4 regions of the Streptomyces sp. NPDC046870 genome follow, and region 3 is predicted to be linked to each of the others. Evidence: riboswitches for the same ligand, from Rfam matches in the RefSeq annotation. Region 3 holds a riboswitch; each other region holds the start of a gene.

Region 1 (7,594 bases), on a different contig from region 3:
TCGCCGAACGGCTGCTGGCCCACAGCCCGCACCTGGACCGCGTGTTCTTCGGCAACAGCGGCACCGAGGCGGTGGAGACAGCCCTGAAGTTCGCCCGGTACGCCACCGGCAAGCCGCGCGTCCTCTACTGCGACCACGCCTTCCACGGCCTGACCACCGGGTCCCTCTCGGTCAACGGCGAGAGCGGCTTCCGCGACGGCTTCGCCCCGCTGCTGCCCGACACCGCCGTACCGCTCGGCGATCTCGACGCCCTGGCGCGGGAGCTGGCGAAGGGCGACGTCGCCGCGCTGATCGTGGAGCCGATCCAGGGCAAGGGCGTCCACGAGGCGCCACCGGGCTATCTGCGGGCCGCGCAGGAACTGCTGCACCGGCACAAGGCGCTGCTCATCGCCGACGAGGTGCAGACGGGCCTCGGCCGCACCGGTGACTTCTACGCGTACCAGCACGAGGACGGCGTCGAACCCGACCTGGTGTGCGTCGCGAAGGCCCTCTCCGGCGGCTACGTGCCCGTCGGCGCCACCCTCGGCAAGGAGTGGATCTTCAAGAAGGTCTACTCGTCCATGGACCGGGTGCTGGTGCACTCGGCGAGCTTCGGCTCCAACGCCCAGGCGATGGCGTGCGGGCTCGCCGTGCTCTCGGTCATGGAGAACGAGCAGATCGTCGCCGGTGTGCGCCGCACGGGCGAGCTGCTGAAGTCCCGGCTCACCGCGCTGGTCGACACGTACGAGCTGCTCGCCGACGTCCGGGGCCGGGGCCTGATGATCGGCATCGAGTTCGGCAAGCCGTCCTCGCTGAAGCTGCGCAGCCGCTGGGCCATGCTCCAGGCGGCCCGCAAGGGGCTGTTCGCCCAGATGGTCGTCGTACCGCTGCTGCAGAAGCACCGCATCCTCACGCAGGTCTCCGGTGACCATCTGGAGGTGATCAAGCTCATCCCGCCGCTGGTGGTGGACGAGGCCGACGTGGACCGGTTCGTGGAGGCGTTCACCGCGGTCATGGACGACGCGCACAGCGGTGGCGGCCTGATGTGGGACTTCGGCAAGACCCTGATCAAGCAGGCGGTGGCCAACCGCTGAGGAAGTGCCGGCCGGCGCGGCCGCCCTCTTTTGCCTCAGAGGCAAGAAAATTGCCTCTGAGGCAATACTGGTGCTGAATGGAGGCATGAACGCCTCAGACGCCGCGTCGGGGACGGGCCCGGCTCCGGACGACGGCCTGCCCGCCGTCGCGCCGCAGCTGCGCGCCCTGCGCCGGCGCGCGGGCCTCACGCTGGAGGCCGCGGCCCGCGCCGCCGGGCTCTCCCCGGCCCACCTGTCCCGGCTGGAGACCGGGCAGCGCCAGCCGTCGCTGCCGATGCTGCTCGCGCTCGCCCGTGTCTACGGTACGACGGTCTCCGAGCTCCTCGGTGAGACGGTCGCCGACCGGGACGCGATCGTGCGGGCCGCCGACATGGAGCCGACCCGCGCGGGCGGGTGGACGTACGTCCAGGCCGGAGCCCCCGGCCGCGGCATGCAGGCCCTGCACGTGCGGGTGCCGTACGGCTCGCAGGGCGACATCGTGCGCGTGCACCCCGGCGAGGAGTGGCTGTACGTCCTCAAGGGGCGCCTGCGCCTGCGGCTCGGCGACACCGCGCACCTGCTGGGGCCCGGTGACAGCGCGCACTTCGACTCGCTCACCCCGCACCGCCTCGCCGCCGAGGACCACGACGGCGTGGAACTGCTGTTCGTCCACACCCTGCTGCAGAGCCCCACGGCCACGCTGTGCCTGGGCCCGCTGACCGGAGAGCTGCCATGAGCAACTTCGAGGAGAAGTTCCCCCGATCCCTGTGGATCCGGCTGATCATCTACATCGCCCTCGGGCACGTCCTGGCCGCGTTCCTCTATCTGCTGTTCGCGCTGGGGGGCAAGGGATAGGGGCCGAGCCGGCCGGCCGGCGTCCTGCCGTCAGTCCAGGAGGCGGGCGCGCAGGCGCTCGCGGGCGGCGGGGGTGAGGCCGAGGCCCTCGGCCAGGTAGGTGTGGACGTCGCCCCAGGTGTCCTCGATGCTCGCGAAGGCCGCCTCCAGGTACTCGGCGCGGGCGTCGAAGAGCGGGTCGAGGAGCTCCATCACCTCGGGGGTGTACGCCGTGTGCGCGCTGCCGCTGCGGCGGACCCGGTAGCGGCGGTGCGCGGCGCCCGACTCCAGGTAGTCGGCGACGATCGCGTCCCGCTCCACCCCGAGCGCGAGGAGCGTGACCGCCACGGAGATGCCCGCGCGGTCCTTGCCGGCCGCGCAGTGCATCAGGGCGGGCACGCTGTCGTCGGCCAGCGCGTGCAGCACGCGCGCGTGCTCGGCGGTGCGCTCCGTGACGATCTTCCGGTAGGAGGCGATCATCCGGGCCGCGCCCTTGCCGTCGTCCAGGATCGCGCGCAGCTGGTCGAGGTCGCCGTCGCGGACCATCTTCCAGAACTCGGCGCCGTCCGCCGGGTCGCTCAGCGGCAGGTTCACGTTCCGCACGCCGGGCAGCTCGACGTCCGGGCCCTCCAGCTTCTGGTCGGCCGCGTTGCGGAAGTCGAAGATCGTGTGCAGGCCCAGGGAGGCGAGGAAGGCCGCGTCCTCCTGCGTCGCGTGCGCCAGGTGCCCGCTGCGGAACAGCACGCCGTACCGCACTCGCCGGCCGTCCGTGGTCGGCAGCCCGCCCACGTCACGGAAATTGCGCACTCCGGCCAGCTCCGGCTCGGTCGAAGGGACCTGCTGCGTCACGGGGGCTCCTCCCGGTCGGTCCCCGCCGTCGCGGCTCGTCGGCGGGCGCTGCGTCGACCATACGGCATCGATTTCCTCGGGCAATGAGTTGTCCACAGGCATTGTCAGAGGGGTCCGCGGCCCTTGATGATGTTGGCACTTGAGCGGATCTGTTGGCACCTGTGAGGTCTCGATGGTGGACATCGCCGAAAACGGTCGTACGTGGCTCCTGTCGGGCCCCAGCAGCAGCTATGCCCTGCATCTCACCGACGCGGACGAGCTGCTGCATCTGCACTGGGGGCCACGGATCGCCCTCGCCGACGCCGAGGCGCTCGCGGTGAGCCCGCTGCCCGGTTACTGGCCCTTCGAGTCCCCGCTCGACGGCCGCGAGGAGTACCCCGTCGAGGGCGGTCCCCGCTTCGTGCGCCCCGCCCTCTCCGTCCGCACGCAGGAGCGGCGCGGCACCGAGTGGCGCTTCGTGTCGTCCGGCACCACGGAGGACGACGAGCTGCGGCTGCGCTTCGACGACGACGGCGTGGCGGTCACCCTGCACTACCGGATGCGCGGTGACGTCGTGGAGCGCTGGGTGACCGTCGAGAACGGCGGCCGGGCGCGCGTGGAGCTGCTGCGGGCCGACGCGGCCACCTGGACCCTGCCCGACCGCGAGGGCTGGCGGCTGTCCCAGCTGCACGGCCGCTGGGCCGCGGAGTCCCGGCTCACCACCGCCCCCCTCACCTACGGTGAGAAGGTCATCGGCAGCCGCCGCGGCCACACCGGCCACCAGCACCTGCCCTGGGTGGCCCTGGACACCGACGCCACCGAGGAGCGCGGCGAGGTCTACGGCTGCGCGCTCGGCTGGTCCGGCTCCTGGCGCATAGCGGTCGCCCAGCTCCCGGACGCGCGCGTGCAGATCACCGGCGGCGCCGGTTACGACGACTCGGGTCTGCTGCTCCTCGCGCCCGGGGAGTCGTACACCACCCCGGTCTTCGCGGGGCTGTGGAGCGACGGCGGCTTCGGCGGCGCGAGCCGGGCCTGGCACGCCTACCAGCGGGCGCACGTCATCCCGGACGCCAAGCACGACCGGCCCGTGCTGTTCAACTCCTGGGAGGCCACCTTCTTCGACATCTCCGAGGAGCAGCAGCTCGCGCTCGCCCGCCGGGCCGCCGAGATCGGGATCGAGCTCTTCGTCGTCGACGACGGCTGGTTCGGTGCCCGCACCAGCGACCGCGCCGGTCTCGGCGACTGGACCCCCAACCCCGACCGCTTCCCGCACGGCCTCAAGCCGCTCGCCGACCAGGTGCACGGGCTCGGCATGCGGTTCGGCATCTGGGTCGAGCCCGAGATGGTCAACCCGGACAGCGACCTGTACCGGGCCCACCCGGACTGGGTGCAGTACCAACCGGGACGCAGGCGGACGGAACTGCGCAACCAGCTCGTGCTCAACCTCGCGCGCGAGGACGTGCAGGAGTACCTGTGGGAGCAGTTGGACACCCTGCTGTCCAGCGCCCCCATCGACTACGTGAAGTGGGACTTCAACCGCTGCTTCACCGACGCCGGCTGGCCCGGGGAGCCGTACCCGCAGCGCCTGTGGGTGGACCACGTCCGCGCCCTGTACGCCCTGCTGGACCGGCTGCGCGCCGCGCACCCCCAGGTCGCCTTCGAGTCCTGCTCGGGCGGCGGCGGCCGGATCGACCTCGGTGTGCTCGGCCGCACCGACCAGGTGTGGACCTCCGACAACACCGACCCGCTGGACCGGCTCGCCATCCAGCACGGCTTCACGCAGATCCACCCCGCGCGCGTGATGGCGGCCTGGGTCACCGACAGCCCCAACACCCAGCTCAACGGGCGTGCCAGCTCGCTGCGCTTCCGGTTCGTCAGCGCCATGGCGGGCGTGCTCGGGGTCGGCGGCGACCTGACGGAGTGGAGCGCGGAGGAACTGGCCGAGGCCCGGCGGTGGGTGGAGCTGTACAAGGAGATCCGCCCGGTCGTGCAGCACGGGGAGCTGTACCGGCTGCGGCCCCCGGCGGGAGGTCTGAGCGCCGTGCAGTACGTCCGCGGGGCCGAGACCGTCGTCCTGGCCTGGCTGCAGGCGCAGAGCTACGGCGAACCGGTGCCGGCGGTGCGGCTGCGCGGGCTCGACCCGACGGCGTCGTACGAATGCCGCGAAACGGGCGAAGTGCACCGAGGCGCCGTCCTGCTGCACCACGGGCTGCGCACCGGGCTCAAGGGTGACCTGGATGCGACGGTCATCCGCCTGCGCCGTATCTGACCCTTTTGAGGACGCTGGGCGTGAGGAGGGTCATATCCGTGACCGTGTGTCGTACGGCTGCTGATGTGCCCCGGATCTCATGTCCATGCAATTCCGTTGCGGAAAAGGAGAATTGAGAAGGGGAGCGGGCCGGGAATTCACGTTCGGTGACCGTGGATTCCCGTACCCGATCACCCGGAACCGGAACCACGGGAACCGGCCGCTTGTTTCCGCGCGTCCTGCTCGCTTACGTTCGCCACCCATCCGGGCGGAACGCCGAATCCTGCCGCCGCCCGGACTCCCCACACATGACCCGCGTCGGCAGGAGCGGGGGACCCACCAGGTACGACTGCCTGTCCGGTCTCCGCGACAGGCCGGGGGTGCAGCCGTGCCGCGCACGGCCGGGCGGTTCCAGCCCGAACCCGACAGCTCACCTCGCAGGCGCCGGAGAGGAATCGCGCCATGCCTGCCAAGGGTAAGCACCGACGTCCCAGGACCCCGCGGTTCTCCCGCTCCCTCGCCGCCGCCGGAACCGGTGGCGCCGCCCTGGCCCTGCCCCTCCTCGGGGCCACCGGAGCGCATGCCGCGGCCCCCGCGCAGTCCGTGCCCGGAACGGCCGTGCGGACCCTTCCCGGCACCGCGCAGCAGACCGCCGCGCGGCACGACGCGGGCACGCGCACCTACACGGTGCGCAGTGGCGACTGCCTCGCGACGATCGCCCGGGACCAGCAGGTCGGCGGCGGCTGGCAGCGGCTCTACGACGACAACCGGCAGGCCGTCGGCGCCGACCCCGGACTCATCCACCCGGGCCTGAGGCTCAGCATCGGCGGGAAGGCCGCGCCGGCCGCCACGGCACCGGCGACCCCGAAGCCGGCTGCTCCCGGATCCACGCGGCCCGCCGCGCCGAAGACCACCCGGCAGGCCGCGCCGGCGCCGGCCCCCCAGCCCGCCTTCGCCGGTTACACCCTCCCGGTGGCCGGCGCCACCGTCGGCACCGGCTACCACGTCGCCGGCGGCATGTGGTCCAGCGGCTACCACACCGGCGTCGACTTCGTCGTCCCGACCGGCACGCCGGTCAAGGCCGTCGCCGCGGGCACCGTCGTCTCCGCGGGCTGGGGCGGCGCGTACGGCAACCAGGTCGTCGTCAAGCTGAACGACGGCCACTACGCCCAGTACGGCCACCTCTCCCGGCTCTCCGTCTCGGCCGGGCAGACCGTGACCGCGGGTCAGCAGGTCGGCCTGTCCGGCGCCACCGGCAACGTGACCGGCCCGCACCTGCACTTCGAGATCCGCACCACGCCGGACTACGGCTCGGACGTCGACCCGGTCGGCTACCTCCGCTCGCACGGCGTCGCCGTCGGCTGACCCGTCCCTCGCACCGCCTGCCCCACAGACCACCGAAGGCCGGACCCACGATCCCCGGGTCCGGCCTTCGGTGTACCGTGCAGCTTCTATTCCTGGATTTGCGAACTCTTTAAGAGTGGCTCATCTCACCGTTCGTCAAGTACGGCCTACGGTCGCGTAGGTCACATCCGAAGGTGAATCATGGTCCGACGTGGCAGACGATTCGAAGAATGACAGCAGATCAGTGATCGGGTCGTACGTGGCGGTGGGGGACAGCTTCACCGAGGGCGTCGGCGACCCCGGCCCCGACGGGGCGTTCGTGGGCTGGGCCGACCGGTTCGCGGTCCTCCTCGCCGACCGGCGTCCCGAGGGCGACTTCCAGTACACCAACCTCGCCGTGCGCGGAAAGCTGCTGGACCAGATCGTGGCCGACCAGGTGCCGCAGGCCATCGGCCTGGCCCCGGACCTGGTCTCCTTCTGCGCGGGCGGCAACGACATCATCCGCCCCGGCACCGACCCCGACGAGGTGGCCGAGCGCTTCGAACGCGCCCTGGCCCGGCTGACGCGGGCCGCCGGCACGGTGATGGTGACGACCGGCTTCGACACCCGTGGCGTCCCCGTCCTCAAACACCTCCGCGGCAAGATCGCCACCTACAACGGGCACGTCCGCGCCATCGCCGACCGGTACGGCTGCCCCGTCCTCGACCTGTGGTCGCTCAAGTCCGTGCAGGACCGCAGGGCCTGGGACAGCGACCGGCTGCACCTCTCGCCCGAGGGGCACACGCGCGTGGCGCTGCGCGCGGGACAGGTCCTCGGCCTGGACGTCCCGGCCGACCCGGAGCAGCCGTGGCCGCCACTGCCGCCCCGGGGCACGCTGGAGGTCCGCCGCGACGACGTCCAGTGGGCGCGGGAGTACCTCGTCCCCTGGATCGGCCGCCGGCTGCGCGGTGAGTCCTCGGGCGACCACGTGACCGCCAAGGGCACACTGTCACCGGACGACATCAGGATGCGGATCGCCGCGGTGGCCTGACCCGGCCGGCTTGTCACGACCCGCCGACCCGCCACGGCCCGCGCCCGCACCGCCGGCGCGGGCTGGACGGCGGTCAGTACGGCCCGGTCGCGGGCTCGTCGAGCAGGCGGGGCAGCCGGAGCCGGGCGACCGCGTCCGGCAGCGCGGGCGAGCGTCGCCGACGGCGCGGTTCCCCCAAGGCCGGTCCGAACGGCCGGTCTCGGCCTCGGTCACGTGCCGGACCTTGGCGCCGGGCTGGGCCGGCACGCCCGCCCCGGG
Region 2 (7,594 bases), on a different contig from region 3:
CCGGTACGCGGTCCTGTTCGGCGACCCGCAGCTCGCCCTGACCGCCGTCCAGCGCGTCCTGGAGGTGAGCCCGCAGGAGGTCCAGGAGGTCGCCCAGGCCCGCCTGCGCCCCGACAACCGCGCGGTCCTCGTGTACGAGCCGAAGTCCCCGGAGGCCGCCCCGGACGCCGGGGTCCCCGAGGACCCCGAGCACGAAGCGACCGTAGAGGCGGGCCGCGAAGAGACCGAGAACGAGGAGACGGCCAAGTGACCGAGCTCGCCACCATGGACTTCCACCCCCAGCCGCGGCCCGGCGAGGCCAAGCCGTGGGCGTTCCCGGCGCCCGAGCGCGGCACGCTGGACAACGGCCTGACCGTGCTGCGCTGCCACCGCCCGGGCCAGCAGGTCGTCGCCGTCGAGGTGCTGCTGGACGCGCCGCTGGACGCCGAGCCGGCCGGCCTGGACGGCGTCGCCACGATCATGGCGCGGGCCTTCTCCGAGGGCACCGACAAGCACTCCGCCGAGGAGTTCGCCGCCGAGCTGGAGCGCGCGGGCGCCACCCTCGACGCGCACGCCGACCACCCCGGGGTCCGGCTCAGCCTGGAGGTCCCGGCCTCCCGCCTGGCCAAGGGCCTCGTCCTGCTCGCCGATGCCCTGCGCGCGCCCGCCTTCGCCGCGAGCGAGGTGGAGCGGCTGGTCCGCAACCGCCTGGACGAGATCCCGCACGAGCTGGCCAACCCCTCCCGCCGGGCCGCCAAGGAACTCTCCAAGGAGCTGTTCCCGGCAACCTCGCGCATGTCCCGTCCGCGCCAGGGCACCGAGGAGACGGTCGAGAAGATCGACGAGGCGGCCGTACGCGCCTTCTACGACCGTCATGTGCGGCCCGCCACGGCCACCGCGGTCGTCGTCGGCGACCTGACCGGCGCCGACCTGGACGCGCTGCTGGACGACACCCTGGGCGCGTGGACCGGCACCCCGGGCGAGCCCCGGCCGGTGCCGCCGGTGACCGCCGACGACACCGGGCGCGTGGTCATCGTGGACCGGCCCGGCGCGGTCCAGACCCAGCTGCTCATCGGCCGGATCGGGCCCGACCGCCACGACCGGGTGTGGCCCGCCCAGGTGCTCGGCACGTACTGCCTCGGCGGCACCCTCACCTCCCGCCTGGACCGCGTCCTGCGCGAGGAGAAGGGCTACACCTACGGCGTGCGCGCCTTCGGGCAGGTCCTTCGGTCCGCGCCGGACGGCACGGGCGCCGCGATGCTCGCCATCAGCGGCTCCGTGGACACCCCCAACACCGGCCCGGCGCTGGACGACCTGTGGAAGGTGCTGCGCACGGTCGCGGCGGACGGCCTGACCGACGCCGAGCGGGACGTCGCCGTGCAGAACCTGGTCGGTGTGGCGCCGCTGAAGTACGAGACCGCGGCGGCCGTCGCCGGCACGCTGGCCGACCAGGTCGAGCAGCACCTGCCCGACGACTTCCAGGCGACGCTGTACCAGCAGTTGGCGGCCACGGGCACGGTGGAGGCCACCGCGGCCGTCGTGAACGCCTTCCCGGTGGACCGCCTGGTGACCGTCCTCGTCGGTGACGCGTCGCAGATCAAGGCGCCGGTGGAGGCGCTGGGCATCGGTGAAGTGACCGTGGTGGCGGCCGAGTAGACGGCCACCGCGGCGGCCGGACGACGGCACGCGCGCGTGGGGCCCTGGTGACCTACGGGTCGTCAGGGCCCCACGGTGTTCCACTCCCTTCCTCAGATGCCCGTTTTGGGGCGGAGGTTGCCTGTCTGCCCTGTGGGATGCGCTACAAAAGCCGGGATGCGTTTGAGGATTGACAACGTGCTTGCGTAGCTTCGTCCGGGCTGTTCGTCAGGCAGTGCGCCGCACCCGCGGCACCGGACAGTCATCGCCGAGTCCCCGTACGGCGCGAGCCAGGGGAGCCGGGGACCCACCGTCCCTGGGGTGAATCGGGCGTCCGCGCGAGTGCGAGGAGGCCCGTAGGAGACCTTCCTGCTCCGAACCCGTCAGCTAACCCGGTAGGCGAGAGGGAAGGAAAGGACCAGCCACTTCATGGCGTTCATGTGCGCCACCGGGAAGCACCGCAAGCCCGGCCGGGTCAAGCGGACCACCGCCCAGGCGGCCGGCGTCGCGGCCCTCACCACCACCGGTGTGATCGGCACCCTCGCCGGCTCCCCGGCGCTCGCCGCCGAGAACACCGCGGAGCAGACCGGCCTCACCCCGGTCGTCGCCGCGTCCGAGGGCGTCGCCGACGAGATCGACGCGCAGGCCGCCGCGCAGCAGCAGGCCGCCGAGCAGAAGGCGGCCGAGGAGGCCGCGGCCAAGGCGGCGGCCGAGCGGGCGCAGAGGATCCGCGCCGAGAAGGTCCGGGCCGCCCGTGAGGCCGAGCGCAAGCGGCTGAACACCTTCGTCGCCCCGATCGCGCACTCCTACGTCTCCACCGCCTACCAGGCGAGCAGCTCCCTGTGGAGCTCCGGTGCGCACACCGGCATCGACTTCCACGCGGCCAGCGGCACGGCCGTCCACGCGGTGGGCTCCGGCACGGTGGTCTCCGCCGGCTGGGGCGGCGCGTACGGCAACCAGGTCGTGATCCGCATGGCCGACGGCATGTACACCCAGTACGGCCACCTGTCGTCCATCGCGGTCACGGTGGGCCAGAAGGTCGTCCCGGGCCAGCAGATCGGCCTGTCCGGGGCCACGGGCCACGTCACGGGCCCGCACCTGCACTTCGAGGCGCGCACGACCCCCGAGTACGGCTCGGACGTCGACCCCGTCGCCTACCTCCGCAAGCACGGCGTGAACGTCTGACGCCGACCGCACGGCTGTCCGAGGCCCCGGCTCACCGAGCCGGGGCTTTCGCCTTTTTACCGGTGGCCGCCGGACCGCTGTCCAAAAAATAGCCATGGATTAGGGCCCGCCGTCGGAAATTCCGGCTCATTGGAATAGAGTCACGGAACACACGTCCATCGTCGACGTTTCACGGGGATTAAGGCGGAGGTCGGTCATGCGTATTCCGGCGCACTCGGTGTGCACGGCCATCCGGGACGACATCGTCGCGGGTGTCCACGAGCGCGGCAGCCGCCTCACCGAGGAAGTCCTGGCCCGCCGCTACGGCGTCTCACGCGTCCCCGTGCGCGAGGCCCTGCGCACCCTGGAGGCCGAGGGCTTCGTGGTGACGCGCCGGCACGCGGGCGCGTGCGTGGCCGAGCCGACCGAGCAGGAGGCCGCCGACCTGCTGGAGATGCGGACGCTGCTGGAGCCGCTGGGCGCCGCCCGGGCCGCCCAGCGGCGTACGGAGGCGCATCTGAAGGTGCTGCGCGGTCTGGTCCGGCTGGGCCAGGAGCGGGCCCGCAGGGGCAGCAACGAGGACCTGCGCTCGTTGGGCGGCTGGTTCCACGAGACGCTCGCCCAGGCCTCCGGCAGCACCTCGCTGACCTCGGTGCTCACCCAGCTGCGGCACAAGATCGCGTGGATGTACACGGTGGAGGCGCCGGTCAGCCCGGTCGAGTCCTGGACGGAGCACGGTGCCATCGTGGACGCGGTGGCCCGCGGCGACGCCGAGCGCGCGCGGGCGCTCACGACGCTGCACGCCGAGCGTGCGACGGGCTCGCACCGGCTGCGGTTCTCTCCCGCCACGGAGCGCGTGAGGACTTCGCAACATGCCGTAAACATGTCGGGCCCGCGGCTTTAACAAGCGCACCGTATACAAAGAGGAGTTATTCTCGGGGCGGGGTATTTCCTGCTGCCAGAATTCGTCGTGCGAGAAATTCCCGGGCGGTCCGCCGGCCGCTGGCGGGCGGTAAATCGACGTGCGTCGGGCGGGTGCGCCCGCATACGGCGAAGCCGCGCCGCCCTGACAAGGCGAACGCGGCTCCGGCGTTTCGTGCGGTGCTCGCTCAGACGGTCTCGGGCAGCTCGTCCAGGCCCTCGGAGACCAGCTTGGCCAGACGGTCCAGGGCGGCGTCGGCGCCCTCGGCGTCGGAGGCGAGGACGATCTCCTCGCCACCCTGGGCACCCAGGCCCAGGACGGCCAGCATGGAGGCCGCGTTGACGGGGTTGCCCCCGGCCTTGGCGATCGTCACCGGGACGCCTGTGGCCGTGGCGGCTCGGACGAAGATGGAGGCGGGGCGGGCGTGGAGGCCCTCGGCCCAGCCGACGTTGACGCGGCGCTCAGCCATGTGTTGCTGCCCTTCGGTGTTCAGGTTGTCTAGACCAGTTTCCCATATCGTGAAGCGTGTCCGGAGCGGACGTGCGTCCCCTCCGGTGTGGCACCGGACCGCGGCCTCGGTCCGGCGTCCCGTCCTCCACAGACTGCCTCGCGCCGTTGTCGGACGCGAGCCGTACTCTGGGGCCCATGCAGACCTCGGCGGACCGGCAGGACCGGCACCAGTACCCCGCCCACTGGGAGGCGGACGTGGTGCTGCGCGACGGTGGTACCGCGCGCATCAGGCCCATCACCGTTGATGACGCCGACCGCCTGGTCAGTTTCTACGAGCAGGTCTCGGACGAGTCGAAGTACTACCGCTTCTTCGCGCCGTACCCACGGCTCTCCGCCAAGGACGTCCACCGCTTCACGCACCACGACTTTGTGGACCGGGTGGGACTCGCGGCCACCATCGGCGGCGAGTTCATCGCCACCGTACGCTATGACCGCATCGGCACCGACGGCATGCCCGCGTCCGCGCCCGCCGACGACGCCGAGGTCGCCTTCCTGGTGCAGGACGCCCACCAGGGCCGCGGCGTCGCCTCCGCCCTGCTGGAGCACATCGCGGCCGTCGCGCGCGAGCGGGGCATCCGCCGCTTCGCCGCCGAGGTGCTGCCCGCCAACACCAAGATGATCAAGGTGTTCACGGACGCCGGCTACACCCAGAAGCGCAGCTTCGAGGACGGCGTCGTCCGCCTCGAGTTCGACCTCGAACCCACCGACCGCTCCCTCGCCGTGCAGCGCGCGCGCGAGCAGCGCGCCGAGGCCCGTTCCGTACGGCGGCTCCTCGCGCCCGGCTCCGTCGCCGTCGTCGGCGTCGGCCGCGCCCCCGGCGGGGTGGGCCGCGGCGTCCTCGGCAACCTCCGCGACGCCGGCTACCCCGGCCGCCTGCACGCCGTGAACAAGGCCTTCCCGGACGACCTCAAGGAGATCGACGGGGTGCCCGCGCACCGCTCGGTGCGGGACATCGACGGGCCGGTCGACCTGGCCGTCGTCGCCGTACCGGCCGCGCACGTGCCCGCCGTGGTCGCCGAGTGCGGGGAACACGGCGTCCAGGGGCTGGTCGTGCTCTCGGCCGGGTACGCCGAGAGCGGGCCCGAGGGGCGCGAGCGGCAACGGGCCCTCGTGCGGGCCGCGCGCGCGTACGGCATGCGGATCATCGGCCCGAACGCCTTCGGCGTCATCAACACCGCCCCGGACGTCCGGCTGAACGCCTCGCTCGCCCCCGAGATGCCCCGCCCCGGCCCCATCGGACTGTTCGCCCAGTCCGGCGCCATCGGCATCGCCCTGCTCTCCCGGCTGCACCGGCGCGGCGGGGGCGTCACCGGCGTCACCGGCGTCTCCACCTTCGTGTCCGCCGGCAACCGCGCCGACGTCTCCGGCAACGACGTCCTCCAGTACTGGTACGACGACCCCGAGACCGACGTCGTCCTCATGTACCTGGAGTCGATCGGCAACCCCCGCAAGTTCACCCGCCTCGCCCGGCGGACGGCGGCGGCCAAACCCCTCGTGGTGGTGCAGGGGACCGGCACGGCACCGCAGGGACACGCGGTGCGGGCCACCCGGCTGCCGTACGAGACCGTCTCCGCGCTCCTGCGGCAGGCCGGTGTGATCCGGGTCGACACGATCACCGAACTGGTCGACGCGGGCCTGCTCCTCGCGCGGCAGCCGCTGCCCGCCGGACCGCGCGTGGCCATCCTCGGCAACTCCGAGTCGCTGGGCGTGCTGACCTACGACCGCTGCCTCGCCGAGGGACTGCGGCCCGCGCGGCCGGTGGACCTGACGACCGGGGCGACGGCGGAGGACTTCCACCGGGCGCTCGCCGCCGCGCTGGCCGACGGCACGAACGACGCCGTCGTCGTCACGGCGATCCCCGCGATAGGGGAGAGTTCGCCGGGGGACGCGGAGCTGGCGGAGGCGCTGCGCTCCGCTGCGGCGGCGGTGCCGGGCAAACCGGTGCTCGTGGTGCACGTGGAGCTGGGGGGACTGGCGCAAGCGTTGTCGGCGGCGGCGAGCACCGCCCCGGGAGCCGTCGAGAAGGCGCCCGGCACCGAGGGGGCGGCGGTCCCCGCCCCGCTCACCACCCCGCCCGAGGGCACCCACCTCATCCCCGCCTACCCCGCCGCCGAACGTGCCGTCCGCGCCCTCGCCGAAGCCGTGAAGTACGCGCAGTGGCGGCGGGAGGCGGCCGATCCCGGGAAGGTGCCCGAGTACGACGACATCGACGAGAAGGGCGCGGCCCGGCTGATCGGCGAGCTGCTCGCGCGCGGGCAGGGGCTCACCATCTCCGACGCGGAGACCTGTGAGCTGCTCGCCAGGTACGGCATACCCGTGCGCCGGGCCCTGCCCGCACTCACCCCGGACGCCGCCGTCGAGGCCGCCCGCACGCTCGGCTACCCGGTCGCCCTCAAGGCCACCGCCCCGCACCTCAGGCACCGCGCCGACCTGGGCGGTGTCCGTCTCGACCTCGCGGACGAGGAGCAACTGCTGCGGGCGTACGCCGAGTTGACCGAGCTGTTCGGGCTGCCGGAGGAGCTGCGGCCCGTGGTGCAGGGCATGGCACCGCGCGGCGTCGACACGGTCGTACGGGCCGTGATCGACCCGGCGGCCGGTGCCGTGCTGTCCTTCGGCCTGGCCGGGGCCGCCTCGCAGCTGCTCGGCGACATGGCCCACCGGCTCATCCCCGTCACCGACCGGGAGGCGACCTCGCTGGTGCGGTCGATCCGGACGGCACCGCTGCTGTTCGGCTGGCGCGGCTCCACCCCGGTGGACACCCCGGCCCTGGAGGAACTGCTGCTGCGGGTGTCGCGGCTGGTCGACGACCACCCGGAGGTGGTCGCGGTCACCCTGGAGCCGGTCGTCGTCGCCCCCCACGGGGCCAGCGTGCTCGGCGCCACCGTACGGCTCGCGCCGCCGCCCGCCCGTGACGACCTCGGCCCGCGCACCCTGCCGGCCTACTGAGCGGGGCGGGGGGGGGAACACATGGAGACCGCCGCACGGAAGCCGCCGGCGGGCAGCCGGCGGGACGGGGAGACCGTCGCCCGAGACCCGGGGCTCGTGCCGGGACCCCCGCGCGGACACCGTGTCGCGTGCGGTCCCGGCGTCGACGCGCCCCTCGACGTCGTGCTCGAAGCGGACGCCGGAGGCCGGGAGGCCGTGTGCCGCCCGGTGGCCGGCGGGGGGCTGGAGGCCGGGCCGGGGCTCGTGCCGCGGCCCCCGCGCGCGGACGCACAGGGCGCCACCGGTCCGCGCGACTGGCCCGGACCCCCCTTGCCCACGGATTAGGATGGACGCCATGGCCAAGACCAGTACGACGACCCAGGGGCTGCGCGCGGCGATCGAGCGCAGCGGCTACTACCCGGCCCTCGTGGCCGAGGCGGTGGAGGCCGCTGTGGGCGG
Region 3 (7,594 bases):
AGCGGGACCGACTGCTCGGCGAGGTCCAGGGCGGCCTCGATGTCGGCCCGTATGGCGGCGATCTCCTCCTCGGTGGGCGGGTCGCTCACCTCGCCGCCGTGCACCAGGTGCCGCTCGGTCATCCGCACGCAGCCGACGTCCACCGACCGGGCGGCGCGCACGTGGTCGTCGCCGACGACGAACTCGGTGGAGCCGCCGCCGATGTCCACGACCAGGTAGGGCGGGGTGAGGTCGGTACGGCCCGTGAGCTCCTTCGTGGCACCCGTGAAGGAGAACTCGGCCTCCTGGTCGCCGGTGATGACCTCCGGCTCGACCCCGAGGATGTCCAGCACACCGCGCACGAACTCCTCGCGGTTCTCGGCGTCGCGGGAGGCGGAGGTGGCGACGAAGCGCAGGCGCTCGACGCCGTGCTCCTTGATGACCTCCGCGTACTCACGGCAGGCGGCGAAGGTGCGCTCCAGTGCCTCGGGCGCGAGCCGGCCGGTGCGGTCGACCCCCTGGCCGAGCCGCACGATCGTCATCCGGCGGTCCAGGTCGGTCAGTTCGCCCGTCGCCGGGTCGGCGTCCGCGACCAGCAGACGGATGGAGTTGGTACCGCAGTCGATGGCGGCCACGCGGGTCACTTCTCGTCCCCCTCGCTGTCGTCGCGCTCGTCCGTCCCAGCGCTGTCGGGCGTCACGCACGCCCCCTTGCGCCACCACTCCGGCAGCATCGCCAGGGCCTCGTCGCCGAGCGGGTTCACGCCCGGGCCGGCGGCCAGCGAGTGGGCGACGAGCACGTGCAGGCACTTCACCCGGTCCGGCATGCCGCCCGCGCTCGGGAAGCCCTGGAGGACCTCGATCTCGTCCCGGCGGCGCACGTAGTCCTCGTGCGCGGCCCGGTACGCGGCGGCCAGCTCGGGGTCGCGGCCCAGCCGCTCGGTCATCTCCTTCATCACGCCGTTCGCCTCCAGCGTGCCGATGGCGGAGGACGCCTTCGGGCACGTCAGGTAGTACAGCGTCGGGAAGGGCGTGCCGTCGGGCAGGCGCGGTGCCGTCTCCACGACGTCCGGCTGACCGCAGGGGCAGCGGTGCGCGATGGCCCTGAGGCCGCGCGGCGGGCGGCCCAGCTGCTGCTTGAAGGCCTCTACGTCCGCGTCGGTGGGCTCGGTGCGCGGAGTGGGCGGCGGAGGGGTTTCCATGACTGCTTTCAAGGTGGGTTCGTGTCGGTTGCCGGACCGGACGGGCCGGTCACTGGTCGGAGGCGTCGGCCTTGTCGACGCCTTCCCAGACGTTCGTGTACCAGGGCCGGCGGGCGGCCCCGAGGTCCGCGCGGGACTGCCTGGCGGCGCCCGGGTCGACGACCACGTACCCGGTCTCGCCGGGCATCACGTAGTGCAGCCGGCGGCGGATCTGCTGCTCGGCGTAGGCGTCGTCCTGCCAGCGCGCCTTCAGGTCGCGCAGCTGCTCGACGCGTTCACGGGCCTGCTCCCGCTGCCGCTCGAGGTCGGCGATCTGCTCGCGCTGGGAGACGTACTGCCGCATCGGGTAGGCGAGGGCGACGATCATCGTGCACAGCACCAGCGCGAGCAGCGCCGCGCGGCCGGTGAGCCGGGAGCGGCGGGCCTGCCGCTTGGTCTGGGAACGGTAGACCCGGGCCGCCGTCTGCTCGCCGAGCAGCCGCAGCCTGGTCGCGGTGGAGAAACGGTCCCGGTCCCTCACGGCCATCTGGCTCTCCGCCTCCCCTTTCACACGCGCGTACGTCCCCGGACACGGTACGGGACCGGGCACGGGGACGTACGTACGACTGGCTAAGCCTTACGCCAGGATGGGTCAGCCCTTGGAGATCCCGCCGCGGAAACGCGGGAACGCGCTGCGGCCCGCGTACACCGCCGCGTCGTCGAGGATCTCCTCGATGCGCAGCAGCTGGTTGTACTTGGCGACGCGCTCGGAGCGGGCCGGAGCACCGGTCTTGATCTGGCCGCAGTTGGTGGCGACGGCCAGGTCGGCGATGGTGACGTCCTCGGTCTCGCCGGAGCGGTGCGACATCATGCACTTGAAGCCGTTGCGCTGGGCCAGCTCGACGGCGTCCAGGGTCTCGGTCAGCGAGCCGATCTGGTTGACCTTGACCAGCAGGGCGTTGGCGGCGCCCTCCTCGATGCCGCGGGCGAGGCGCTCGGGGTTGGTGACGAACAGGTCGTCGCCGACCAGCTGGACCTTGTCGCCGAGCTTGTCGGTGATGACCTTCCAGCCGGCCCAGTCGTCCTCGAACAGCGGGTCCTCGATGGAGACGAGCGGGTAGGCCGCCACGAGCTCCTCGTAGTACTCCGTCATCTCGGCGGCGGAGCGCTCCTTGCCCTCGAAGAGGTACTTGCCGTCCTTGTAGAACTCGGAGGCGGCCACGTCGAGCGCGAGGGCGATCTGCTGGCCGGCGATGTAGCCGGCCTCCTTGATGGCCTCCAGGATGAGGTCGAGGGCCTCACGGTTGGAGCCGAGGTTCGGGGCGAAGCCGCCCTCGTCGCCGAGGCCGGTGGACAGGCCCTTGCTCTTCAGGACCTTCTTCAGGGTGTGGTAGACCTCGGTGCCCCAGCGCAGGGCCTCGGAGAAGGACTCCGCGCCGATCGGGGCGATCATGAACTCCTGGATGTCCACGTTGGAGTCGGCGTGCGAGCCGCCGTTCAGGATGTTCATCATCGGCACCGGCAGCAGGTGCGCGTTCGGGCCGCCCAGGTAGCGGAAGAGGGGGAGGTCGCTGGCCTCGGAGGCGGCGTGCGCGACGGCGAGCGAGACGCCGAGGATGGCGTTGGCGCCGAGGGAGCCCTTGTTGTCGGTGGCGTCCAGGTCGAACATGGCCTGGTCGATCAGGCGCTGCTCGGTGGCGTCGTAACCGACCAGCTCCGGGCCGATCTGCTCGATCACGGCGAGGACGGCCTTCTCGACGCCCTTGCCCTGGTAGCGGTTCGGGTCGCCGTCGCGGAGCTCGATGGCCTCGAAGGCGCCGGTCGAGGCGCCGGACGGGACGGCGGCACGACCCGTGCTGCCGTCGTCGAGGCCGACCTCGACCTCGACCGTGGGGTTGCCTCGGGAGTCCAGGATTTCCCGGGCTACGACGACGTCGATGGACGGCACGAGCATCTCCTTCTTGGATGTGACGCTGGAAGTGCGGGGCGGTGTGCCTTACGGCTGTGCCTTGCGACTAGAGCCTAACCGTCCCGGGGGCGCCGGCCACCGACCGACCGTCCCGTGGACAAGCCGACGGTACCTTTTGTTTCTCGCCGAAACAAAGGCTTCAGGGGCCACTGGACGCAAAAAAGCCCCGCCCGGGTGCGTACGGGGGAACACGCACCGGGGCGGGGAGCCCGTGGGGACGGGGGTACGGCCCGCCGGGGCCGTCGGCGCGGCCCGCGCGCGGACGCGGGCCCGGGCCGGGGTCTTACTTGAGGTGCAGCTGCTGACCCGGGTAGATCAGGTTGGCGTCCTCGACGATGTCCTTGTTCAGCTCGAACAGCTTCTGCCAGCCGCCCCGCACGTGCTGCTTGACGGCGATGGAGCTGAGGGTGTCACCGGTGACGACCTTGTACTCGCCGTCGCCCTTCTTGACCTTCTTGCCGGTCGGGGTGGTGACGGTCTTGCTCTGGCCCTTGCTCGCGCTCGCGGCCGGACGCTCGGCGGAGCGGGAGGCGGCCTGCTCACCGGTGGAGCGGGTGGCGGTGGAGCCGCCCGAGCCGGTGGAGCCGCCCGAGCCGGTGGAGGTGCTCGGGGTGGAGGTGCTCGGCGCGGAGCCGTTGTACGGGGTGCCGGACAGGCCCGTGCCGCAGACCGGCCAGGCGCCCTTGCCCTGAGCGGCGAGGACCTTCTCGGCGACGGCGATCTGCTGCGCCTTGCTCGCCTTGTCGGCGGTGCCCGCGTACTGCGTGCCGCCGTACGCGGCCCAGGTGGAGGCGGAGAACTGCAGACCGCCGTAGTAGCCGTTGCCGGTGTTGATGGACCAGTTGCCACCGGACTCGCACTGGGCGACCGCGTCCCACTGGGAGGCGGTGGCCGCGGAGGCGTTGCCGGCCGCCATCAGCGGAGCGGCGACGGCGGCACCGGTGACACCGGCGAGTGCGACGGCGCGGACGGCCTTGGACGGACGACGGTGCTTGCCCTTGCTGGAGAACAGCATGGATCGATCCCCTCACCGACGCCTGCGAGGTGAGCTGTCGGGTTCGGGCCGGTTGAGTTGCCCGGCCGCACTCCGCTCACGCGGGTGCGGCTTCACCCCGAGCCGGTTCCGGCATCAACTGCCGGGCCCGGCGCCTACCTTGGGTCCCCCGCTCCTGCCTACGGCGCTTGACGCGACGACTGTTCCCGGGCGACCGCTGGCAGGATTCGGCGTTGCGGCTGCCGGGGCTCGTGGTGACGAGCGATCACGACCGTAGACACGCGATCCGCGGAATTTCAAAGACGATCAGGGCTTCTGAGACTCATCCCACACTTTCGCCAAATCGGACATTAGGGCGTTAAGCGGGACGTCAACTCCCCCTACTTCCCGCCCGATTCGCCCCCGACTTCCAGGGTCTGACCGGCACTGATGTGATTCGGGTCGGTCCCGATGGCCTTCTTGTTGCCGGTGTACAGCGCGCGCCATCCGCCGTCGACCTCAAGGGAGTCGGCGATGGAGGCGAGGGTGTCGCCCTGACGGACGGTGTACGTGTCCGTTTCACGGGAGGCGTGCCGACCAGAGGACACGGGCTTCTGACCGTTTGTCATGCTTTCGTCCGCGCCGCCCTCGTCCGCGCTCACGCCCCGGTGGCGTCCGCCGCCGAGGGACCCGGTGTCGACCAGGCTCCAGGAACCGGCGGCCTGCTGGGGGTTGTCCGCGACACCGGCGTCCGGGGTGACGGTGGGCGCGCTGCCGGTTCCCTGCGGGCTTCCGGCGTCCGGCGCGGTGGACTTGTCGGACTTGGGGGTGTTGGTCCCTGCCGAACCGGTGTCCGCACCGGCGGCCTTGTCCGGCTTGACGCTCGGCGTGGTGGCGGTCTCCTCCGAGGAGGAACCGGCCCCGGAGCCGGAGTTGGCGTCGGAGTCCGCGTCGGCGGAGGGCGACGAATCCGGCAGACCGGACGAGTCGGAGCCACCGGAGGAACCGGATGTACCGGAATTGCCCGCCGATCCGGATGTTTTACCCGAACCACCCGCTTTGCCCGAGCCACCCGAGCCACCCGAGCCACCGACGCCCGTGTCGACGTGTGTCGAACCCGAGTCCTCGGTGAGACCGGACAGCAGGGCACAGGTGGCCCAGGGGGTGGTGCCCTTGTCGGCGAGGATCTTCTCGGCGACGGCGATCTGCTGGTTGCGGCTCGCCTGGTCGGGGCTGGCCGCGTACTGCCCGCCGCCGTAGGCGTTCCAGTCCTCCTGCGAGATCTGCAGGCCGCCGTAGTACCCGTTGCCGGTGTCCGCGCTCCAGGAGCCGCCGCTCTCGCACTCGGCCACCTTGTCCCACGTGGTGCCGTCGGCCGCGTTGGCGCTCGCCGCGCCGAGCAGCGGGATGGCGATGGCGGAGCCGGTCACTCCGGCCGCGACGAGGAGAGCCGGGGCCTGGCGGGGGCGACGGTGTCGGCCGTTCCCGGAGAGCATGCAGAAGCCTTTCGAGCGACAGCAGGACCGGCGCGGCGAACGGAGCCGGTCGCCGCGCTGATGGGTGAACGTATCGGCAGACGATCACTTGTCACAAGTTCATGCCGCACAGATCACGTGAAGATCACAGAGTTGAACGTTCGTCATGTTCCCTTGAAGAGGCTGTGCGGGGTCCCGCCGCACCAGGTCGGACGGTGTACCCGGGAGGCGCCGAGTGCTCAGGAGGCGGGCGTGAACTCCACCGGCAGGGTGCGCAGGCCGCGCATGATGAGTCCGCCGCGCCAGCGCAGTTCGGCCGGGTCCGCGGCCAGCCGCAGGTCGGGCAGCCGGGTGAGCAGGGTGGCGAGCGCGGTCTGGCCCTCCAGGCGGGCGAGCGGCGCGCCGAGGCAGTAGTGGATGCCGTGGCCGTACCCGAGGTGCTGGTTGTCGCGGCGGGCGAGGTCCAGCACGTCCGGGTCGGCGAACCGCTCCGGGTCCCGGTCGGCGGCGGCGAGGACCACGAGCACCGGATCGCCCGGCGCGATCCGCTGTCCGCCGATGGTGAGCGGCTCGGTGGCGAACCGCCAGGTGGCCAGCTCCACCGGACCGTCGTAGCGCAGCAGTTCCTCCACACCGGTCGCCAGCAGGTCCGTCTCCCGGCGCGCCAGGGACTCCTCCAGCCTCCGGCGCTGTCCGGGGTGTGTGAGCAGGGCGTAGGTGCCGTTGCCGATGAGGTTGACGGTCGTCTCGAAGCCGGCGAACAGAAGGATGAAGGCCATGGCGGCGGCCTCGTTCTCGGTGAGGTGCTCGCCGTGGTCGGAGGCGCGGATGAGGCCCGAGATCAGGTCCTCGCCGGGCGCGGGCTCGGCGGGCAGCGCCTCGCGCTTCTTGTGGATGAGCTCGGCGAGGTAGCCGCGCATCTTCTTCACCGACCGGGCGACGCCTCCCCGGGGGCCTCCGCCGTGCCGGATCATCATGCCCGCCCAGTCCCGGAAGTCGTCCTGGTCCTCGCGCGGGACGCCGAGCAGGTCGCAGATGGCGTAGATGGGCAGCGGGAAGGCGAACTCGTGGATGAGGTCGGCGGAGCCGCGCCGCGCGAACTGGCCGATGAGGTGGTCGGTCAGCTCCTGCACCCGGGGCGCGAACTCGGCGACGCGGCGGGGTGTGAAGGCCTTGCTGACCAGCCGGCGCAGCCGGGTGTGGTCCGGCGGGTCGATGTTCAGCAGATGCGTCATCAGCTCGGCCTTGCGCTCGCCGGGGATACCGGTCTTGCCCTTGGCGTGCGCGGGCTCGTCGTGATGCGCCGGGTTCTTGCTGAGCCGCTGGTCGGCCAGGGCCTGCCGGGCATCGGCGTACCGGGTGACCAGCCAGGCCTCGACCCCGCTCGGCAACCGCGTCCGGTGCACGGGTGCGTGCTCGCGCAGCCAGGCGTAGGCGGGATAGGGGTCGGTGGCGAACTCCCAGGTGAAGAGGGCGGGGGCCGGCTCGCCCGGGTGGGAGGACGGCCGGGCGGGGTGGGAGGACGGCTCGGCGGGGCAGGGCTGGTCGGTCACACCTCGACCGTATCCGGCTCGCCGGGGGCGTCGGACGCGGTGGGGGCGAGGTGGGGGGGCGGGGGCGCGGTGCCGGCGGTATCAGACGGGCAGGCGCCTGGGGGGACAGCGGCGGCGCCGGTGCCGTGCCAGGCCGGCAGGCCCTCGGCAGCCCGTCACGCGCCCCGGGACACCCGGCCGCCGTCCCCGAGGCCGCGAGTGCCGGGCAGGCCGGCCTCGGGGACAGCGCGGCGAGGCGCGGTGCCAGGGCCCGCGAGCCCGGCGTCCGAACGAAAGACGCTAGGCCGGCAGGCCCTCGGCGGCTCGTATCGCGTCCCGGTAGGCCCGGGCCGCCGCGCGCAGTGCCGCCTCCGGGTCGGTGCCCGCCGCCTCGGCGCGGGCCGCCAGCGCCAGCAGCTCGTAGCCGATGCCGTCCCCCTGCGGCAGCGGGACGTCGAGGCCGGCCGTGCGGGTGCGGGAGGCCAG
Region 4 (7,594 bases), on a different contig from region 3:
GTTCGACGCCATGACGGCGATCTACGACGTGATGCAGTACGTCGGCTGTGACGTGGCGACCTACTGCCTGGGCCAGGCCTCCGCCTCGGCCGCGGTGCTGGTCGCGGCCGGCACCCCGGGCAAGAGGTTCGCGCTGCCCGGCGCCCGCATGGTGATCGAGCAGCCCGCGCTGCCCGAGCCGGTGCGCGGACAGCCCAGCGACCTGCTCATCCAGGCGGAGGAGCTGACCCGCATCCGCGCGACGCTCGCGGAGATGCTGACGCGGCACACGGGGCGCACGGCCGGGCAGGTCCACGAGGATCTGGAGCGCGACCTGATCCTGGACGCCGCCGGGGCGGTCGCCTACGGTCTGGTGGACGGCATCGTGCCGAGCCGCCGGGGCACGCCCGGCGCACCGGACGCGAGGTGAGCCGCCCATGCTGCCGGACCTCCCGCCCCTTCCCGCGCTGACCCGCGCCGAGGGCGAGTTGATCGACCGTTACCTGGAGGCGGTCGACCTGCTGGGCCGCATCAACCCGGCCCGGCCCGGGGACACCTACCGCGGGCTGCGCGCCGCCCAGGCGCTGGTGCGCAAGGCGGCGGAGCTGCGGGACGCGCTCGCGCTGATGCACCAACGGGGTGAGACGGAGCTGCACGGGGACACGCTGGCACGGGCGTTGCGGGTGCTGGACGGCGAGCGCCGGGCCGCTCGCGTCGCGCTCCCGCCGGACGGCGCCGGCTGAGGGGGACGCCCCGCCCGGCCCGGCCGGCCCCGTGCGTCGACACGCTTCGTCCGGACGGGACTTGAAACGGTCCGAACGACGTACCGCCGACCGGTGTACTTCCAGATCGCTTTCCGGGCCTCCCGAGTTGCGCCAAGCGCCGTCGCGTCGGCCGCCGGGAGGCGCATCGCCCCAGGTCGGGGGCTACGTCCGGGATCTGACGGAGGCTCGAACAGGGCAGTGTCCACCCGAACGGGTGAGTGGTGAGTAACACCACAAATCCCCGATTCCGTTGGGATTTTCCGACGATCGTGAGCCAAGATCCGTGTCTGACGACAAGCCCCCGCCACCGCGGCGGGGCGATCCGGGCGGACGCCGAGTCCTGCCGCCGCCCGGATGACCGGTCGACGGAGTGGATCGGCAGGAGTGGAGGACCCAAGCAAGGCGGGTCGCCGGAACAGATGTTCGTCCGTACGACACGGACGGTCGTCGGCTCCGGGCGACCCTTGGGGTGAAGCCGTGGCAACACGGCCGGGCAACTTCGCCAGCCCGAATCCGACAGGTCATCCTTCACAGGCGGCTGACGAAGGGTTGCGCATGACTGCGCTCAATCGTGTCCCGTCGCTGATGGCCCGGGCTGGCACGGCCTCGGCTCTGACCCTCGCCGCCGTGGGCGGCTCGATCGCGGTGCCCGGCCTCGCCACCGACGCCTCCGCCGCGACGATGGCGACGAAAGCACTCAAGGTCGCGGCCTCCAAGAAGGGCGCCCCCTACGCGTGGGGAGCCACCGGCCCGCGCCGGTTCGACTGCTCGGGGCTGACGCTCTACTCCTACAAGAAGGCCGGCAAGAAGCTGCCGCGCACGGCCGCCCAGCAGTACAACAAGACGCACCACATCTCCTCCAGGAGCCGCAAGGCGGGCGACCTGGTCTTCTTCCACTCGGGTTCGTACGTCTACCACGTCGGCATCTACGCGGGTCACGGCAAGATCTGGCACGCCCCGAAGACCGGGGACGTGGTGAAGCTCGAGAGGATCTGGACGAAGAGCGTCTGGTACGGCCGGGTGAGCTGACCCGCCTCGGACCAGCAGCGGCTCCAGCAGCAGGGCCGCCGACGCCGCCCCGGCGCCCGCCCGCACCCCACGGACGCGGGGCGCCTGGGCGGGCCGCCTGAGCGAGCCACGGGTGAGACCCCGGAACCGCGACGCCGCCCGGCGCCCGGGTGGCTGCCGCAGGGTTCCGGGGAAGTGACGTCGGGCTGGGGCTCCCAGGCGCCGCCTCGCGCCCACGGCACGCCCCGCCACCGGCCAGACCGGGCGCGACGCCGCGCACTGCCAGGGCTGCCCTCAGCGAGGCTCCACCCGCGACGCCGGCCCGCAGACCGCGCCGACGCCCGGGCGGGCCACCGATGCGTCCCGGTAACGAGACGCCAAGCTGGGGCGCGCAGGCGCCGCCTCGCGCCCACGGCACGCCCCGCCAGCCGCCCGGCACCGCCGCGGCGGCGAGTACTACGGCTCCGCCCCGACGCCGGCCCGCAGACCGAGTCGACGCGCGGGCGAGCCATCGCACCTCCCAGGGGCGAGACGCCGTACTGGGGCACGCAGGCGACGCCTCGCGCCCCGGCACGGCGGGGACGGCCGCGACGCCGGGCACCGCCAAGGCGGCCTGCGCGGGGGCCGTGACGCCGAGCCGCAGACCGTGTCGGCGCGGGGCGGGGACTCGCGCGCGAGCGCGTGACGTCGGCGCCCGGCCTGGCGCCTGTACGGCCCTGGTCCCGGCGTGCCGGTGACGGAGGCCGGCACGATCGGCCGGACCGCCCACCGGCTCGGGCACGCGCCGCCCCTCCTCTCCCGGCAGTCGGCCCCGGCACGAGTCGGCGTGGTTCACCGGCGCCCCGCTGCGGCTCGGGTGCTCCCGGCCGCCGGGGGTGCATGCGGCGCACCCCGACGTACGCGTCGGATCTGGCGCTCACCACGCCTACCGGCCGGCCTGGGCACGCGCGGCCAGCCTCCTCTGTCGGGGCAGCCGCGATGCGCGTGGTGCCGCGCCCTCCGGACCGGCGGGAGATCGAGGCACTGCTCGCCGGGGCGTACCGGACGTCGTGGCCGGGCCCCGGCCGGGGAAGAGTGGCCGGGCGTGCCTGCCGCGCCGGCGCCCGGCCGGTCAGGAACGCCCCCGCCCCGCCCGGAGGGTCACTGCTCCTGCTGGCCCGCCGGTACCGGGGTCGCCGGGATCGTCCAGGGCAGTTCGATCGAGACCGTCTTGCCGCCCTCGCGCGTGGGGCGGACGCGGAGTCTGCCGCCGCACTCGGCGGTGAGACAGCGGATGATGACCATGCCGCGGCCGTTGTCCTGCTGGACGGCGGCGGGCAGTCTCTTCGGGAAGCGGGGATGGCTGTCCGTGACGCCGATGCGCAGGTGTTCGTCATGGTGCAGCGCGACGTCGACCGTGAAGGTGGGTGACTGGCCGAAGGTGTGCTGTACGGCGTTCGTGGCGAGTTCGGAGACGATGAGCCGCACGGTGTCGGCGACGTCGGTGTCGGACGGCAGGCCCCACTCCGCCAGGGTGCCCACGACGTAGGAACGGGCCGCGGAGACCGAGGCCGGATCGCTCGGCAGAGTGACGGATGCTTCCAGGTGGTCTGCCATGGCGACGTCGTCCCTTTCCCACGGGGCCGTGGTCCGACATGTGGCGGAGGGTTCGAGTACGGTCCCGGACTGGTGCTTGTTCGCCAGACTGCCACCAACGGGCGGTCACGGGGAGCGATCCACCAAGATATGCATATATCTGTCGCTCGAAGCGGTGAACTCTGCGACGCGAGACCGTATGTGGGCGGCCCGGAAGGAGTAAGGAGGAGCCCATGCAGAACGGTCCGGCAGTGCGCCGCCGCAAACTGGGCGCCGAACTGCGCACGCTGCGTACCGGTGCGGGGCTCACGAGCGGTGAGGCCGCCCGGCTCGTCGGATGGCACCAGTCGAAGGTGAGCCGCATCGAGACCGGCGCCAGCGGTGTGAAACCGGCCGATCTGCGGTTACTGCTCGACGCCTACCAGGTGCGGGACGCACACCTGCGCGAGTTGCTGCTGACGCTGGCGGGGTCGGAGGACGCGGGCGGCCGGGACCGCTGGTGGCACGCCTACCGCGGGGTGCTGCCCCCCACCTACCGTGACTTCATCAGCCTGGAGTCGCAGGCGAGCGCGATGCGCACGCTGGAGACGACCGTGGTGCCGGGGCTGCTCCAGACACCGGAGTACGCCCGCGCGGTGACCCGTGCGGCCGTGAAGGACCTGGACGAGGACCGCCTGGACACGCTGGTGGAGGTGCGCCTGGCCCGGCAGCACGTGCTGCGTTCCGACCCGCCGCTGGTGCTGAGCGCCGTACTGGACGAGGCGGTGCTGCGCCGCGAGGTCGGTGGTCCGAAGGTGATGGCCCGGCAGCTGGAACGGCTGATGGAGGCGGCCCGGCTGCCCCAGGTACGGCTTCAGGTGCTGCCGTTCGCGGCCGGGGCGCACGTCGGACTCACCGGGCCTTTCGTTATCTTCTCATTTCCGAGCACTTCTGATCTGGACGTGGTTGTTCTCGACCAGTTGACGAGTAGCCTCTACCTGGAGCGGAAAGAAGACCTCATGGCCTACTCCGAGGCCTTCAACTCCCTTCAGTTCCACGCCCTTTCCCCCGAGGAATCGTTGGACTACATCGCCGGAATAGGTGACGGCGCGTAAGGAGGCACCATGTCAGCTCTGCCTCGGAACGTCCCAGCCAGTACCGACCTGCACGCCGTGCGCTGGCTGCGCAGCAGCTACAGCACGGGCGCGAACAACTGCGTGGAGACGGCCCGGCCGCGCTCCGGCCCCGGGGCCGGACTGCTCGCCGTGCGCGACTCGAAGAACCCCGCCGGACCCGCCCTGCTCTTCTCCGCCGGCAGCTGGTCGGAGTTCGTCGTCACGCTCTGACCGCGGGCCGGCCACTCCGGCCGGAACCGGTCACCCGTTCATCACCCTCGTGCGGCACACGGCCGTGTACGCCGACTCATGGTCGCGTTTCGCCGATGACTCGTACAGCGCGTTCGATCTCCGCCCCGGAGAGGTCCGCCCGGGCGGTCAGCCTCAGCCGTGAGACGCCGTCGGGCACGGAGGGAGGACGGAAACAGCCCACGGCCAGGCCTGCCGCACGGCAGTCGGCCGCCCAGCGCACCGCCCGCTCCGGGGACGGAGCCCGCACGGAGACCACCGCGGCGTCCGGACGCACCGCTTCCAGACCCGCGGCGGTCAGCCGTGCGTACAGCTCCGCGGCCACCTCACGGGCCCGCGCCGCCCGTTCGGGTTCACGCTCCAGCAGCCGCAGCGCGGCCAGCGCGGCGCCGGCCGCGGCCGGCGCCAGGCCGGTGTCGAAGATGAACGTACGGGCCGCGTTGACCAGGTGGTCGATCACCCGGGCCGGGCCGAGCACCACCCCGCCCTGGCTGCCCAGCGACTTGGACAGGGTGGCCGTGACGACCACGTCCTGCGCGCCCGCGAGCCCGGCCGCGTACGGAGCCCCCCGGCCACCGTCGCCCAGCACGCCGAGCCCGTGGGCGTCGTCCACGACCAGCCCGGCGCCGTGCTCCCGGCACGCCTCGGCCAGCGCGGTCAGCGGCGCCCGGTCCCCGTCGACGGAGAACACCGTGTCGGACACGACGATCGCGTCTCCCGCGTGTCCGGCCAGGGCCTTGCGCACGGCCTCCGGATCGGCGTGCCCCACGACCTGCGTCTCGCCCCGGGCCAGCCGGCAGCCGTCGATGAGGGAGGCGTGGTTGCCCGCGTCGGACACGATCAGCGAACCGTGCGGACCGAGCGCGGTGACGGCGGCCAGGTTGGCGGCGTACCCCGAGGAGAACACCAGGGCCGCCTCGAACCCGCAGAACGCGGCCAGCGCCCGCTCCAGTTCGGTGTGCAGGGCCGTGGTGCCGGTGACCAGCCGGGAGCCGGTGGAGCCGCCGCCCCAGGTCCGGGCGGCCCCGGCCGCTCCCTCGACGACCTCCGGATGGCGGGTCAGGCCCAGGTAGTCGTTGCTCGCCAGATCCAGCAGCGGCGTGTCGGCGGAACGCGGACGCAGGGTGCGCACGAGTCCGGCGCTGCGGCGCGCCCCGGCCTGCTCGTCGATCCAGCCGAACGCCATGGGTCCTCCGGTGCTTTTGTAGGTAGCGGACAGACCCTAGCGGTACGACCAGCCGCCCAGTGTGTGGCAATACCCACACGGTGAACCTGCTCCGTTGTGCGAAGTCTCCTTGGCCCGGGGCGGTCCCGTAGGACAGGATCAGGGCTCATGGACCTGCTGAACACGCTGGTGGACAAGGGGCTTCGGCGCGAGCTGCCGACCCGCGAGGAAGCGCTCGCCGTGCTGGCCACCTCCGATGACGACCTGCTCGACGTGGTGGCCGCGGCCGGCAAGGTGCGCCGGCACTGGTTCGGGCGCCGGGTGAAACTCAACTATCTGGTGAACCTCAAGTCGGGCCTGTGCCCGGAGGACTGCTCGTACTGCTCCCAGCGGCTCGGTTCCAAGGCCGACATCCTGAAGTACACCTGGCTCAAGCCGGACGAGGCCTCCCAGGCCGCCGCCGCGGGCCTCGCGGGCGGCGCCAAGCGGGTCTGCCTGGTGGCCAGCGGACGCGGACCGACGGACCGGGACGTGGACCGGGTCTCGCAGACCATCAAGGCCATCAAGGAGCAGAACGAGGGCGTCGAGGTGTGCGCCTGCCTCGGCCTGCTCTCCGACGGCCAGGCCGAACGGCTACGCGAGGCCGGCGCGGACGCGTACAACCACAACCTCAACACCTCGGAGTCCACGTACGGGGACATCACCACCACCCACACGTACGCCGATCGGGTGGACACGGTGCAGAAGGCGCACGCGGCCGGTCTGTCCGCCTGCTCCGGACTGATCGCGGGCATGGGCGAGAGCGACGAGGACCTCGTCGACGTGGTGTTCTCGCTGCGGGAGCTGGACCCCGACTCCGTCCCGGTGAACTTCCTGATCCCGTTCGAGGGCACTCCGCTGGCCAAGGAGTGGAACCTCACCCCGCAGCGCTGCCTGCGGATCCTCGCGATGGTCCGGTTCGTGTGCCCGGATGTGGAGGTCCGAATCGCGGGCGGCCGCGAGGTCCATCTGCGCACGATGCAGCCGCTGGCACTGCACCTGGCCAACTCCATCTTCCTCGGCGACTACCTGACCAGCGAGGGCCAGGCCGGCAAGGCCGACCTGGAGATGATCGCGGACGCCGGGTTCGAGGTGGAGGGCGCCGATCAGGTGACGCTGCCGGAGCACCGGACGGAGGCCGCGGCCTGCGGGGACACCGGGGGCTGCCACGAGGGCGGCGGCGTCTGCGGGTCGGCGCCGGCGGTGGCGGGCGAGCCGCGGACCGACCTGGTCGCGGTCCGCCGCCGGGGCGCCGGGACGGACCTCGCGCCCAATGCCTGAGCTCGGCGTGCCGGAGCTGCTGGAACTGGACCGGCGGCACGTGTGGCATCCGTACGGCCCGATGCCCGGCCGCGCCGAACCGCTCGTCGTGGAGGCGGCGAGCGGGGTCCGGCTGCGCCTGGCGGACGGGTCCGGCGAACTGGTCGACGGCATGTCGTCGTGGTGGTCGGCCATCCACGGCTACCGCCACCCGGTCCTCGACGAGGCCGTGCGCGAGCAGCTCGGGCGGATGAGCCATGTCATGTTCGGCGGGCTCACGCACGAGCCCGCCGTCCGGCTCGCGAAGCTCCTTGTCGACATGTCGCCTGACGGTCTGGAGCACGTCTTCCTGGCCGACTCGGGGTCCGTGTCGGTCGAGGTCGCCGTGAAGATGTGCCTCCAGTACTGGCGTTCGCTCGGCCGGCCGGGCAAGCAGCGGCTCCTGACCTGGCGCGGCGGCT

The links. A riboswitch is a leader RNA that binds a small molecule or an ion and turns the genes downstream of it on or off. The one in region 3 is predicted to bind cyclic di-AMP.
Region 1: it holds a riboswitch for cyclic di-AMP, as region 3 does, so the genes downstream of both, AB0946_RS20980 (LysM peptidoglycan-binding domain-containing M23 family metallopeptidase) here and AB0946_RS11495 (transglycosylase family protein) in region 3, are expected to answer to the same signal.
Region 2: it holds a riboswitch for cyclic di-AMP, as region 3 does, so the genes downstream of both, AB0946_RS29250 (M23 family metallopeptidase) here and AB0946_RS11495 (transglycosylase family protein) in region 3, are expected to answer to the same signal.
Region 4: it holds a riboswitch for cyclic di-AMP, as region 3 does, so the genes downstream of both, AB0946_RS18580 (C40 family peptidase) here and AB0946_RS11495 (transglycosylase family protein) in region 3, are expected to answer to the same signal.

What each region holds. Positions count from the first base shown of each region.
Region 1 is NZ_JBEYXM010000009.1:63,432-71,025, forward strand. It holds gene AB0946_RS20955 (aspartate aminotransferase family protein) at 1-1,073, shown strand, start outside; gene AB0946_RS20960 (XRE family transcriptional regulator) at 1,159-1,788, shown strand; gene AB0946_RS20965 (DUF6126 family protein) at 1,785-1,907, shown strand; gene AB0946_RS20970 (tyrosine-protein phosphatase) at 1,938-2,735, opposite strand; gene AB0946_RS20975 (alpha-galactosidase) at 2,908-4,983, shown strand; cyclic di-AMP (ydaO/yuaA leader) riboswitch at 5,269-5,419, shown strand; gene AB0946_RS20980 (LysM peptidoglycan-binding domain-containing M23 family metallopeptidase) at 5,425-6,327, shown strand; gene AB0946_RS20985 (SGNH/GDSL hydrolase family protein) at 6,551-7,336, shown strand.
Region 2 is NZ_JBEYXM010000017.1:78,503-86,096, reverse strand. It holds gene AB0946_RS29260 (pitrilysin family protein) at 1-250, shown strand, start outside; gene AB0946_RS29255 (pitrilysin family protein) at 247-1,635, shown strand; cyclic di-AMP (ydaO/yuaA leader) riboswitch at 1,871-2,031, shown strand; gene AB0946_RS29250 (M23 family metallopeptidase) at 2,044-2,799, shown strand; gene AB0946_RS29245 (GntR family transcriptional regulator) at 2,996-3,682, shown strand; gene AB0946_RS29240 (HPr family phosphocarrier protein) at 3,888-4,169, opposite strand; gene AB0946_RS29235 (GNAT family N-acetyltransferase) at 4,346-7,156, shown strand; gene AB0946_RS29230 (DUF5998 family protein) at 7,482-7,594, shown strand, end outside.
Region 3 is NZ_JBEYXM010000004.1:83,428-91,021, forward strand. It holds gene AB0946_RS11475 (Ppx/GppA phosphatase family protein) at 1-623, opposite strand, end outside; gene AB0946_RS11480 (DUF501 domain-containing protein) at 620-1,180, opposite strand; gene AB0946_RS11485 (septum formation initiator family protein) at 1,230-1,706, opposite strand; gene eno (phosphopyruvate hydratase) at 1,812-3,113, opposite strand; gene AB0946_RS11495 (transglycosylase family protein) at 3,412-4,143, opposite strand; cyclic di-AMP (ydaO/yuaA leader) riboswitch at 4,148-4,319, opposite strand; gene AB0946_RS11500 (transglycosylase family protein) at 4,503-5,597, opposite strand; gene AB0946_RS11505 (cytochrome P450) at 5,816-7,129, opposite strand; gene AB0946_RS11510 (nucleoside triphosphate pyrophosphohydrolase) at 7,409-7,594, opposite strand, start outside.
Region 4 is NZ_JBEYXM010000007.1:234,136-241,729, forward strand. It holds gene AB0946_RS18570 (ATP-dependent Clp protease proteolytic subunit) at 1-409, shown strand, start outside; gene AB0946_RS18575 (hypothetical protein) at 417-722, shown strand; cyclic di-AMP (ydaO/yuaA leader) riboswitch at 1,065-1,295, shown strand; gene AB0946_RS18580 (C40 family peptidase) at 1,299-1,772, shown strand; gene AB0946_RS18585 (ATP-binding protein) at 2,892-3,347, opposite strand; gene AB0946_RS18590 (helix-turn-helix transcriptional regulator) at 3,560-4,420, shown strand; gene AB0946_RS18595 (DUF397 domain-containing protein) at 4,430-4,651, shown strand; gene AB0946_RS18600 (8-amino-7-oxononanoate synthase) at 4,728-5,855, opposite strand; gene bioB (biotin synthase BioB) at 6,003-7,154, shown strand; gene AB0946_RS18610 (adenosylmethionine--8-amino-7-oxononanoate transaminase) at 7,147-7,594, shown strand, end outside.